DNA from 3 places in the Catenibacterium mitsuokai genome. Region 3 is predicted to be linked to each of the others. Evidence: a T-box and tRNA genes for the amino acid it is inferred to sense, from the RefSeq annotation. Region 3 holds a T-box; the other regions hold tRNA genes.
The links. The T-box of region 3 lies ahead of ileS (isoleucine--tRNA ligase). A T-box ahead of a tRNA ligase gene usually reads a tRNA of that ligase, here a tRNA-Ile.
Positions count from the first base shown of each region.

Region 1: it has a tRNA-Ile gene. The T-box ahead of ileS (isoleucine--tRNA ligase) is inferred to sense a tRNA for this amino acid. The anticodon was not compared.
Region 2: it has a tRNA-Ile gene. The T-box ahead of ileS (isoleucine--tRNA ligase) is inferred to sense a tRNA for this amino acid. The anticodon was not compared.

Region 1 is NZ_CP102271.1:708,472-712,762, forward strand. It holds gene NQ499_RS03535 (flavin reductase) at 1-560, opposite strand, end outside; gene NQ499_RS03540 (putative ABC transporter permease) at 620-1,360, opposite strand; gene deoC (deoxyribose-phosphate aldolase) at 1,611-2,279, shown strand; tRNA gene NQ499_RS03550 (tRNA-Ala) at 2,374-2,449, opposite strand; tRNA gene NQ499_RS03555 (tRNA-Ile) at 2,470-2,546, opposite strand; tRNA gene NQ499_RS03560 (tRNA-Ile) at 2,567-2,643, opposite strand; gene NQ499_RS03565 (hypothetical protein) at 3,257-3,433, shown strand; partial or broken gene NQ499_RS03570 (PTS sugar transporter subunit IIC) at 3,491-4,291, shown strand, end outside.
Region 2 is NZ_CP102271.1:731,372-735,662, forward strand. It holds gene NQ499_RS03650 (transposase) at 1-381, opposite strand, end outside; partial or broken gene tnpA (IS200/IS605 family transposase) at 460-850, shown strand; gene NQ499_RS03665 (MalY/PatB family protein) at 928-2,139, shown strand; tRNA gene NQ499_RS03670 (tRNA-Ala) at 2,220-2,295, opposite strand; tRNA gene NQ499_RS03675 (tRNA-Ile) at 2,314-2,390, opposite strand; tRNA gene NQ499_RS03680 (tRNA-Ile) at 2,411-2,487, opposite strand; gene NQ499_RS03685 (IS30 family transposase) at 2,730-3,866, shown strand; gene NQ499_RS03690 (6-phosphofructokinase) at 3,979-4,291, opposite strand, start outside.
Region 3 is NZ_CP102271.1:965,109-969,399, reverse strand. It holds gene ileS (isoleucine--tRNA ligase) at 1-1,686, opposite strand, end outside; T-box leader at 1,722-1,922, opposite strand; gene NQ499_RS04855 (DivIVA domain-containing protein) at 1,881-2,345, opposite strand; gene NQ499_RS04850 (YlmH family RNA-binding protein) at 2,356-3,102, opposite strand; gene NQ499_RS04845 (cell division protein SepF) at 3,137-3,565, opposite strand; gene NQ499_RS04840 (3'-5' exoribonuclease YhaM family protein) at 3,607-4,291, opposite strand, start outside.

The DNA.
Region 1 (4,291 bases), 260 kb from region 3:
ATTGGGCAGATCAAATCCTCAGGTAATTCATCACCTTCATAGACCCATCCACAAATCTTACATACCCATCCTTTTTTCTTCTTTTCTGGTTTTGGTTTCACATTCTTGAAATAATAGTCATATGTCATAGAATCATGATCATTTAAGATAACAGCATCATCAAGTTCTACAATAAACATCGTATGTGTTAACTCATCCAATGTTTCTATAACATGACCTTTCATATATGCATTTGCATATTGTGTTAAGTAAGGTAATGAGTCTTTCAAATCATACATATCAAAACCATCAAACTTATTAATCTCTTTACCACTCTGGAAACCAAATCGTTTAAAGATATCAAAAGGGCATGTGATATCAAGCACAGATAAAGTCATATTCTTTGACTTCATCAATACATCATGAGTGTAATTCGCCTTATTCACAGTCACTGCAATACGATAAGGATTACTTGTGAGCTGTACAGCTGTATTAATAATACAGCCATTAGGCTTATTACCATCATTTACACCTAATACATACAAACCATAACTGAGTTTAAATAATGCATTCTTTTCCATGGTCACACCTCCTCTTGTTTATTATAACCGTTTACACAAAAGAAAAAAACTCAGATGCATTATTTCTGAGTTTTTGTGTGGTATTTGTTTAAGATATCAGGGAATGCCTTGACTAAACGACGATGTGAATATTTCTTAATAAGATGTTCACGGTGACTATCCTTTAATTGACGTGCAATCTTAAAGATATCATCTGTTGTAATTTCATTATGAATATCTAGTTCTAATTCATCGGCAAACTTCTTAAGATCCTGAGAGACTGTCTCAAGCTTTTTCGCAAGATGAGTGGCTTCAACAAGTGTAGTAATGAAGTCGCTTGTGAATAGTGTGATACAAACAGTAGAAGCAATAACCATTGGAATATAATCATATTGTATAAGCATATGAGTTAGATATGGCTGTACATTCTTTACGGCAGTCACAGAGAAGAAACCAAAGATAAAGAAGCCTTCTAAACAGATACGACCATTTAAATTAAATCTCATTTGAGAATAATCCCACCATCTTGCATGAAACATCTTTTCCATGAAATAAGATGTGAGATATTCAATAAAGCATGCGACAATAGCTCCTTCTATAAAAATAAGAGACCAATCTTTAGAGATAGGAAATAAAGCACATACAACAATCGCACCTGATCCATAAATAGGAATGCAAGGTCCGGTTAAGAAACCACTGTTATGTATCTTATGACCTGTGGCGATAGGGCAGATAAGTGATTCCCAGATCCACCCACAGAAACTATAGATAAAGAAGGAAATAACAAGTATTGTCCAGTTATTCGCAAATGCATCTAACATATTATATTAACCTCCTTATTAATATTTCACCCATTATAGCATTATAGTAATATAGAAACAAAGAAAACTATAATTTGAGCTTAACTTATTCTTTTTATTAAGAAAAAGGAAATTAAAAGAAACTGATACATTTACGATTATAGGTGCAATAATTACAAAAAATTGGAATTAAGATGCCGGAAAACATAATTGGTTACTTTATTTTAGATAAACTGTTATAATAGTTTATGTAAAGAGAGGTAAAAATAAAATGAATACAAATGATATTTTAAAAAAAGTAGACCACACATTATTAGCTCAGAGTGCCACTTGGGAAGACATTAAGGTAATCCTAGATGATGGAATCAAATATGGTACAGCATCTGCATGCATTCCAGCTGCTTATGTGAAACAGGCAGCAGAATATGTGGATGGTAAACTTCCTATCTGTACAGTTATTGGATTCCCAAATGGATACAGTACAACTGCAGTAAAAGTATTTGAAACAAAGGATGCTATCGCAAATGGTGCATCTGAAATTGATATGGTTATTAATATCGGATTCTTAAAAGATAAGAGATATGAAGAAGTAGAAGATGAAATCCGTCAGATTCATGAAGCGTGTGATGGTAAAATCTTAAAGGTTATTATTGAAACATGTCTTCTTACAGAAGAAGAAAAGATCAAGATGTGTGAATTAGTCACAAATGCAGGTGCAGAATACATTAAGACATCAACAGGGTTCTCAACTGCAGGCGCTACATTTGATGATGTAAAGTTAATGCATGATCATGTGGGTGAAGGAGTTAAAGTAAAAGCAGCAGGTGGTATTAGGTCATTTGATGATGCTGAAAAGTTCATCGAACTTGGTGCTGACAGACTTGGTACAAGCCGCCTAGTTAAAATCATGAAGAATACAGACACTGGTGCAGGTTACTAAAAGTAAAGAACCATAATCCTTTATGTAGGACTATGGTTCTTTTTTACGCAATGAAATAAAAAAACAGACACATATGTGTCTGTTAAGTTCTAAATGGTGGAGCCTAGGAGGATCGAACTCCTGACCTCCTGCGTGCAAAGCAGGCGCTCTCCCAGCTGAGCTAAGGCCCCAAAGAAATTTTAAATAAACATGGTGGGCCTGAATGGATTTGAACCATCGACCTCACCCTTATCAGGGGTGCGCTCTAACCAACTGAGCTACAGGCCCATGTTTAACAGTTTTAGAAATGGTGGGCCTGAATGGATTTGAACCATCGACCTCACCCTTATCAGGGGTGCGCTCTAACCAACTGAGCTACAGGCCCATTTCTTGACTGCTCACCTATAATACCATGTAGAAGTAGACACGTCAATAAAAAAATAAAGAAATTATACAGAAATTGGGAAAATCGGAGAAACCAGGAAAATCTGATTCCGATGCGATATTATCTTAAATAGCATGAAAGTTGTAAAAACAAATTATTAACTTGAATACCCACAAACTACTGGTATAAAAGACGTTTTTAATAGGATTCTTTTAAATGGCATGAGAAAGATGAGATTAATATCATATGCAGGCTATGGGTATTACAAAAAGTTGTTTGATTTCTTTATTATACCAATGGTGTGAGTATATAGTTGAAAAATAAATGTATATTTAATGTAATAGTTCACGAAGAATGAAAACTGTATTTTGTTGGTAAAATATTATGCTTTACTTTTCTAGATAAAAGAATTGTTTTACTTATTAATTTAAAGAAATATAGGTAAAAAATCAGTAAAATAATTAGTTTATTGGTCTTATAACTGTAAAATCGTCAAATAAATAGTAAAAACGTATAAAAATAGAGTAAAACAATTGATTTATTTACTAAAATGTTTTACTATCATAGCAGATAAAACATCGATGTAATATCAATTAAAAGAGGAGAGAGAAAAATGTATCAGAAATTTATGGACTTTATGTCCGACAAATTGATGCCGATTGCTATGAAAGTCGGTACTCAAAAACATTTAGTTGCATTAAGGGATTCATTCATTGCAACTATGCCTGTAGTTATGACAGGATCAATCGCTTTATTGATTAATGCCTTTTTAGTAGACTTCCCTTCATAGTTCGGATGGGATGGAATTACTAAAACATTCCAGTGGTTAGTAGACATCAACGGTCTTATTTTTAATGGTTCACTTGCTATTGTATCACTTGTATTCATCTTTGCTTTGGGTTATAACATTGCAAAAGTATACGAAGTTGATAAACTATCAGGTGGCTTAGTCGCATTATCATCATTTGTTATTTCTTTAGGAACATCAATGACAAAAGCATTTGAAGTATCAGGTGTAACTAGTGGTGTTGCTAAAGCTCTTAACAAAGTAGCTGGCTTAAGTTATGCAAAGGGATCTTTATCAGTAACTGTTAGTGGCTTGATTCCTGGTAACCAGGTAAGTTCTAGAGGTTATTTCACTGCAATTATTATTGGCTTCTTAGCAGTTATTGTTTTCGCTAAGATTATGAAGAAAGACATTACTATTAAGTTACCTGATTCAGTACCACCTGCAATCGCTGTTCCTTTCACATCTATTATTCCTGCTTTTGTTGCAATGTATGTTGTTGCAATTCTTACATTTGCATTTGACCAGTTAACTGGTAAACTAATTATCGATTGAATCTATGATGTATTACAGGCTCCATTATTAGGATTCTCTCAGAGCCCGGTTTCAGTTATTGCTGTTGCATTCTTAACTCAGTTATTCTGGTTCTTTGGTATCCATGGTGGAAACGTTATGGCACCTATCATGGAAGGTGTATTTGGTGTTGCTTTACTTTCTAACCTTGAAGCATATAAGGCTGGTACAAAAATTCCTTATTTATGGACTAGTGTGTCATATGGTGCATTCGTATGGTACGCAACATTAGGATTATTAATCGCAATTTTCATGGTATCAAAGAATAAACATTACAGACAGGTTGCT
Region 2 (4,291 bases), 230 kb from region 3:
TAATTTCACACGACCATTAAGCGTATTGATTGAAAAACGATTTTGTGTTAAGGAATAATCTCTGTTCCAAACCAGGTCGTACTGAGGCTTTTTGAACGATGGTTTAATCCACTCATTCTGATTTTCAAGAATGGTCTTATATCTGGCGATAACAGTCTTCAAAACAGACTGAGCCATCTGCGATTTAAGGTTAAACTTTTCTCGTAAAGTAGAATACAAAGCTTTATTAAGTGAAAACTGCTTTAAGTCATGAGTGCGGAATACATAGTCTGAAACATAATTACAGGCATTACGATAAACAGACATTGTTTCATCAAGCAAAAACTTATCTGTTTCAGCTGCGATTATTTGAATTTTAGCTGTAATAGTCATCTGTTCCATAGATGTACTCCTTTCATAGATATTTCACTATATATTATATCTAATTTATAGAGAAACATCTATATTTTGAGGTGAACTGTGGATAGTAGATACAATCGTCATAACAGACGAAAATACAGCCTTAAAGTACATATAGTTCTAGTAACCAAATACCGTAAACAACTACTAAAAGGCTCTATTGCTGATGATGTTAAACAAGAGATTCTCGATATAACTAATACTCACGCTACGAAATTATTGCGATAAAAACTGACAAAGACCATATACATTTCTTATTAAGTTACGATACAGCAGATAGAGTTTGAATTGTAAAGCAGGAAACAACATACCACTTATGGCAAAAGTATAGTTCGGTCTTATCAAAACAGTATTGGAAGGAAAAATATTTTGGTCAGATGGTTATTTTGCTTGTAGCATTGGAGAAGTGTCATCAGCAACTATACAAAAATATATTGAAAGTCAGGGATAATAGATACGATTTACGAGGCTCCTCCCACCACCTATTGGCAGTGGGTTACCGCCTATGACAAACGAAAGGATTTATTTATGAAGTACGATTTTACAACAATCATTGATAGAAAAGGAAAAGATGCCATGGCCTTGGATGCAGTAGGATCTCAAAAAGGTCATGTCAAGAAACCTACTTTCCCTAAAGAAGGTTTTAGTATTATTCCAATGTGGGTGGCTGATATGAATTTTGCGACAGCACCAAGTGTAATGGATGCTCTCAATAAACGTATCGCACATCCGCTATTTGGTTATTTCTATCCATCTGATGATTATTATGAAGCCATCATGTATTGGCAGAAGACAAGAAACAATATTCATGATTTAAAGAAAGAGTATATTGGTTACGAGAATGGTGTTTTAGGATGTCTAGCAAGTGCCATTCATGCCTTTACAAAGCCGGGAGACAAGATTCTCTTCCATAGTCCTACTTATGTAGGATTTTCCACTGTATTAAATGATACAGACCGAGTGGCTGAATTAAGTCCTCTTGTAAAGGATGAAGAGGGCATGTGGCGCATGGATTATCAAGACATGGACAAGCGTATCAAAGACAATAACATTCGCTTAGCAGTTCTCTGTTCTCCTCATAATCCATGTGGACGTGTGTGGGAAAAAGAAGAACTTGAACAGGCAATGAATGTTTTCAAAGAAAATGATGTCATTGTCGTATCAGATGAAATATGGTCAGACATTGTATTTACGGGGTATAAGCATATTCCTACTTATAGTATTAGTGAAGATGCTAAAAGACGCACAATCTCTATTTATGCACCAAGTAAGACATTTAACTTAGCAGGACTTATTGGCAGCTATCATATTATTTGTGATGACTATTTAAGAGAACAGCTCAACAAAGTAGCCACTGCAACACATTACAATAGTATGAACGTTTTATCCATGCATGCTTTAATAGGTGCCTATCGTGAAGAATCTATTGAATGGGTGAATGAATTAAATCAGGTACTTGAACAGAATATGAAATATACCTATAACTTTATTAAAAATTATGTAGAAGGTATTGAAGTATCTCAAACGCAGGGGACTTATATGGTGTTCCTACATTGTGAAGACTACTGTCTAAAGAATCATCTGACTATTGATGAACTTATTCAAAAAGGATGGGATGTAGGTGTAGACTGGCAAAGTGGTGTTCAGTTCCATGATCCATGGGGTATAAGACTCAACATTGCATTACCACATGCATTATTACAGGAAGCTATGCAAAGATTAAAAGAATACGTATTCTAACACGAAAAGGACAGCCTCTCGGCTGTCCTTTAATAATAGGTAAAAAAACAGACACAAACGTGTCTGTTGATTTTTATAAATGGTGGAGCCTAGGAGGATCGAACTCCTGACCTCCTGCGTGCAAAGCAGGCGCTCTCCCAGCTGAGCTAAGGCCCCAAAGGTTTTAAATAAACATGGTGGGCCTGAATGGATTTGAACCATCGACCTCACCCTTATCAGGGGTGCGCTCTAACCAACTGAGCTACAGGCCCATGTTTAACAGTTTTAGAAATGGTGGGCCTGAATGGATTTGAACCATCGACCTCACCCTTATCAGGGGTGCGCTCTAACCAACTGAGCTACAGGCCCATTTCGTGACTGCTCACCTATAATACCATGTATAAATACACTCGTCAACAAAAAAATAAATAAAATTAAACTAAAATTAAACCCTCAATTGTAAAATGAAACTGGAATTAAGGAATTGGGATAAAGGGGCATGCCCCTTTATCCCAATTCGCGCGGCCGCAGGCCCCTATTTTCAATTTTTGTATAAAAAAAGTCCATAGAAATCGTATTATATAGTTACCACACTTTATAAGGAGATTTCTATGAACAGCATTAATATATCACAAAAAGCAAAAAATAAACACCTTAATTTTTCTCATTATGAATTCATCATCAATTCTTTGATTCAGTTCAATGCTTCCCATCCTGGTAAGCGTAACATTGGTAAGACTCAATTCATTAAAGAGTTAGCTTCTACTGTAGGTACTACTGTCTCTAATATATATTCTATCATCAAGGATGCCACTATCTCTGTTAGAGATTACAATCTCAAGGTTCATTATGAACTTTCTGCCATGGCTGCATTTGAAAAGAGATCCAAGAATCATAAGATTCCAAATAACTCTAAATTTGAAAAATCAAAAGAGTTCATCTCTCTTGTCGAACAGGAAGTAAAATCAAATAGATTATCCTCTATTGATGAGACCATAAACTATTTAAAGCTTCATCAGCCAGATATTATAAAGAATATGGTGACTGTGTCTACTAAAACATTTTACAGCTATGTCCACCAGGGAAGAACATCCATCAAACCTATTGATCTTCCACGCATGGTCAGAAGAAAGACAAAGAAGAACTGGAAGTCATACATTCCAAAAAGACAGAAAGGCACTTCCATTACCGAAAGGCCTGAATATATCAAGGACAGAGAAGAATTCGGACACTGGGAAGGTGATCTAGTTACTGGACCTAGAGATGGACAGAATGGTGCATATCTTACTCTGATTGAAAGAAAGACACGCTTCTATTATATGATTCCTATCTCTGCCAAATCTTCAAAGCAGGTCTATATGCAGATAAACAAGCTTCATAAGTTCTATGGTGATAGCTTTAAGGATATCTTTAAATCAATCACCTTTGATAACGGTAGTGAGTTTTCTAGGTGGAAGGATATAGAACAGAAGCCAAAATCAAAAGAGAAAAGAACCACTGTCTATTTTGGTAGACCCTATCATTCATGTGACAGAGCCTCAAATGAGAACTGCAATGGACTTATAAGATATTTCATTAAGAAAGGAACTGATATTAATACAATTGATAAGGAGACAACTATTGATATAAACAATAAAATAAACCAGAAGAAAAGAAAGATACTTGGATATCTTTCTTCTGAAGAACTATTTCTTAACGAACTAGCTAAACTTAATGTAACTGGTAATACTATTTTCTATAAAAACTAACTTATCTTCTTATTTCCAGTTTCTGCTTGCAATTCGGGACTAAAATTAAACTCTGAATTAAACTATAAATAAATAAATAAAGCCCCATTATTCTAAGGGACTTTATTCGTTCTTAATTTTCTTTTAAATGGGCAATATCGATATATGAAGGAATACCATTCTTATAAGTAATAGCGATTTCACCCTGAATTAATGGATATAAGTAATCATAAAGTTCTTGAGTGATATCATTACCTTCTTTAGTAATCCATTCTGCTGGAACTTTCTGTTCTAGGTTCGCAATATCCTGTACATTACTGTAGATACATTCTACAGTATATGGATCATTGTTAGTTCTCTTAACACCCATCATAACATTTGTATGATCAGCAAGTGCTGTTTCTACAGCCTTTTTACCAATAAAGAAAGATTCATCAATATCTACT
Region 3 (4,291 bases):
CCATCCACGATACTGGTCACTACCTTCGAAGTATAGATCAGCTGGATAACCAAGTCCTCTTTCTACTAATACACCAGTATGTGATGAACCTGAGTCAAACCATACGTCCATGATATCTTTTTCTTTCTTGAAGATACCATTTGGTGAATGTTCGTTTGTATAACCTTCTGGAAGAAGATCTTTTTCATCTCTTTCAAACCATACGTTTGAACCGAATTCTCTAAATAATGCAGATACATGATCAAATACTTTCTGATCAATAACAGGAGTACCATCTTCACAATAGAAGATTGGAATTGGAACACCCCAAGTTCTCTGTCTTGAGATACACCAGTCTCCACGGTCTTTAATCATGTTATAGATTCTGATATGACCCCATTCATTGATCCAGTTAACGCTATCGATTTCACTTAATAATTTTTCTCTGATCTTATCGATAGAACAGAACCACTGGTCAGTTGCTCTGAAGATGATAGGCTTCTTAGTACGCCAGTCATGAGGGTAGCTATGTGTAATCCAAGTAAGATTTAATAAAGCACCTAATTCTTCTAGTTTTACTGTAACAGTCTTGTTTGCGTCATCAACATACTGACCTGCAAGCCATTCACCACATGATTCCATCATGCAGCCATGTTCATCAACGTTTACAAGAACTGGTAATTTATATTTCTGACAGATGTTAAAGTCGTCTACACCAAATCCACTTGCTGTATGAACGCATCCAGTACCTGAATCAGTTGTAACATGGTCACCCATGATGACTAATGATTCTCTTTCTGGATAGAGTGGATGAGTACATGTGATGTATTCTAATTCTTCACCCTTGAAACGCTTTAAGATTTCTTTTTCTTTTAATCCAAATGTTTCCCATAATGAATCAACTAATTCTTCTAAGACAACAAGATTGCCTTTTTCAGATTTAACTAATGCATAAGTGAAACGTGGGTTTAAACAGATTGCCTGGTTTCCTGGGATTGTCCAAGGAGTAGTAGTCCAGATTACGAAGTAGTTATCATCACCTTCTAAGATGCCTTTACCATCTTTTACCTTAAAACGTACATAGATAGTAGGTGATTTTACATCATGGTATTCTACTTCTGCTTCAGCTAATGCTGATTCAGATGAAGGTGACCAGTATACTGGCTTTAATCCTTTATAGATTAATCCATCTACAGCCATCTTCGCAAATACATCAATCTGTCTTGCTTCGAATTCCTTATGTAATGTTAAATATGGATGTTTGTAGTCTGCAAATGTTCCAACACGGATACACTGCTGCATCTGACGTTCTACCTGCTTTAATGCATAGGCATAACATTTTTCTCTGAACTTTGCAGTAGACATAGATTTTCTATCTACACCCTGCTTCTGAATCGCATTTTCGATAGGTAAACCATGAGTATCCCAGCCTGGAATATATGGTGTATAGAAACCTTCCATATTCTTATAACGACAAATAACGTCTTTAATAACCTTATTTAACATATGTCCAACATGCATATTACCATTTGCATATGGAGGTCCATCATGGAAAATGAAATGTTCTTTTCCTTCATTCTGTTTGATAACCTTTTCATACATGTTAGCGTTCTGCCATCTTTCTACGTAAGCAGGTTCCTTAGTAGGAAGCTTACCACGCATCTCAAAATCAGTTTTTGGCATTAAGAGTGTGCTTTTGTAATTCATATATATCCCCTTTCACAAATAAAAAAACGTCCTTCATAAAGGACGTTTGCACGCGGTACCACCTTTGTTCATATCATTCGATATGCACTTAAGATTTTAACGCAATCAACGGCATTCCCTACTTATTTCAGGATGCAGCTCCAGAGTGATTCCTGACCAATACACCTTCACCGTTTCCACCACCCACGGCTTCTCTATAAGTTCTCTTGATCAGCGCTCTCTTTCTTCGCTTTTTTTTCTTCTTCATTAATTAAACTAAAAATTTCTGATTTGTCAATAGTTTCTAACAATTCTGTGCTGATTTTTACAATTTCAGCTCTGAAATCTTTTGCTTCATCCTTGAAACCATCTACTTCATCACTTAAACCTTTCACATAATTCATTGATTCTTTCAGAATCATATTCGCATTATGCTTTGCCTTTGTAATCAGTTCACTGGCTTCTTTTAAAGCAAGACGGGAAATCTCCTCATTGGTCTTTCGTTCAATAGACTGACGATTTGCCATCGCAATATTCTCTTTTTTGATTTTTTCTAATTCTTCTTCAAGTCTTCTAATCTGCAGTGATCTGTCCTGGATATTCTTTTCTAGACTCGCAATAGTTTCATCTACTTCTTCCGTATTATATCCACGAAACTGCTTATTGAACATGTATCCCATAATCGTTCCCTCATCGATAATATTGGCCTTCTATTACATAATTATCCTGCTTTGTTCTTCTGTCTGTTATAAATATCTTTACTCGGCCATGATGACGTAAAGATATTATAGCGTTATTATCGCATATTTTTGAAATATCTTCAATAACTTTGTAGTTAAGCTTGACATACTGCCCATGAATAGCGTCAACTGCTTTATTGCGAGAAATACCAAATAATGCAGCGACCATCTTATCTAGACGTAAAGAAGAAACAATCACTGTTTTAGTATAAGTATCTGCATGAATAGAGAGACGTTCTTCCATTTCCACAAGATGAATAGAGGAACGTTTAATACGTGTTAAATTCATACGAATATAATCACTGTTTTCTTTAATGCAGGCAAAAGAGAGTGGTTCTTCATTGATATCACCAATACATTGACGCTTAATGCCTAAATGCATAAGGGCCCCTAATACATCAGAATGTTTTAGTTTTCCAAATGTGTCATTATAATCTACTCTAAAAACAGTTACTTTAAAATCTTCAGGTTCAAATTCATAGAAATCAGGTGCAATTAATACTCTCTTATTCTCCGCACCATCAAATCCACCATCCGCTTCTACCTTAAGTTCATGTCCAATAACACTTTCTACAATTGACTGCTGATGAGGATCAAGAAATTGTGTAAGAATCATACGCTGTGAATAAAGTGCCTGATCCTTGTAATCTAATATTTTTGAAACGAATTCTTCATCGCCCTTAAAATGTTCTAACATCTTTCATAAAAAAAGTATTAGCCTATGCTAATACTTATTCCTCCGTAGCTGCTTGTGGTTCATCATCTAGAGTGATTGAACCAGTTACGCCGATATTCTTAGGTGTACATAAGAAAATTTTAGGACCAATTACCTGAATATCACCATCAATCGCAAAAATAACACCAGTTAAGAAATCAACTACACGCTTCTGCTGTTCTTTCTGTAAACGATGTAAGTTAACTACAGCAGCCTTATTCTTCTTTAAATAACCACCAATCTCCTGAGAATCAGAATAAGCGCGTGGTTCGAATAATACAAGACTAGAGTTGGCATCAAATGGCTTCAACATCTCACTTGTCTTTTTAGTCTTATTGTTTTCAAAAATATTAGATTTTTGTTCCTGTCCGTTTTGTGCTGTATTGTAATCTTCTGTATATCCTTCTTCTTCTTCACCGAATAACCAATCTTTTACCTTATCCATACACATGTCAAACCTCCTGTCGTTTTTCTCATTATATCACATCAATTACGAGATTTGTATACATTTCTATTCTCTAACCCAAAGATACGTGCAGAATATGATCCTGGTTCTGTATCATGAAGTGCCTTTTCAAACATATTCATACGTGCATCTACATTATCAATAAGTGTTAATGCTTCTGCTTCAGGAATCTGTGGTAATACTGGAGAACCAAATTCCTGTTTGCCATGATGAGAAAGAATCATATGTTCTAGTAGATAAACTTCTTCTCCCTCAATATGTAATTCTTCAGCCATTTCTTTAACCATTGCATGACCAATAGAAATATGTCCTACAAGACTTCCTTCGATAGAATAGGCAGGGACAATAGGTCCGGTGAACTCCTTAACTTTACCGATATCATGTAAAATAACACCTGCATAAAGTAAATCAGCATCTAGATAGCTATATACTTCAATAAGCTGATCTGCGAGTTTCAACATACATAAAGTATGGTAAAGAAGACCTGATGCAAAATCATGATGATTTTTAGTTGCAGCGGGATAGTTCACAAAGGCTGTATAGTGTTTCTCAATAAGACCATGAACAATCGCATAAAGACGAATATTATGGATTTTCTTCATGTACTTATCTAATTCCTTCTGCATCACTGCTTTTTCAACAGGTGGTTGAGGTAAGAATAAAGCCTTCTGTTCATCATTCATTTCAATTGGCTCAAGCTTAACG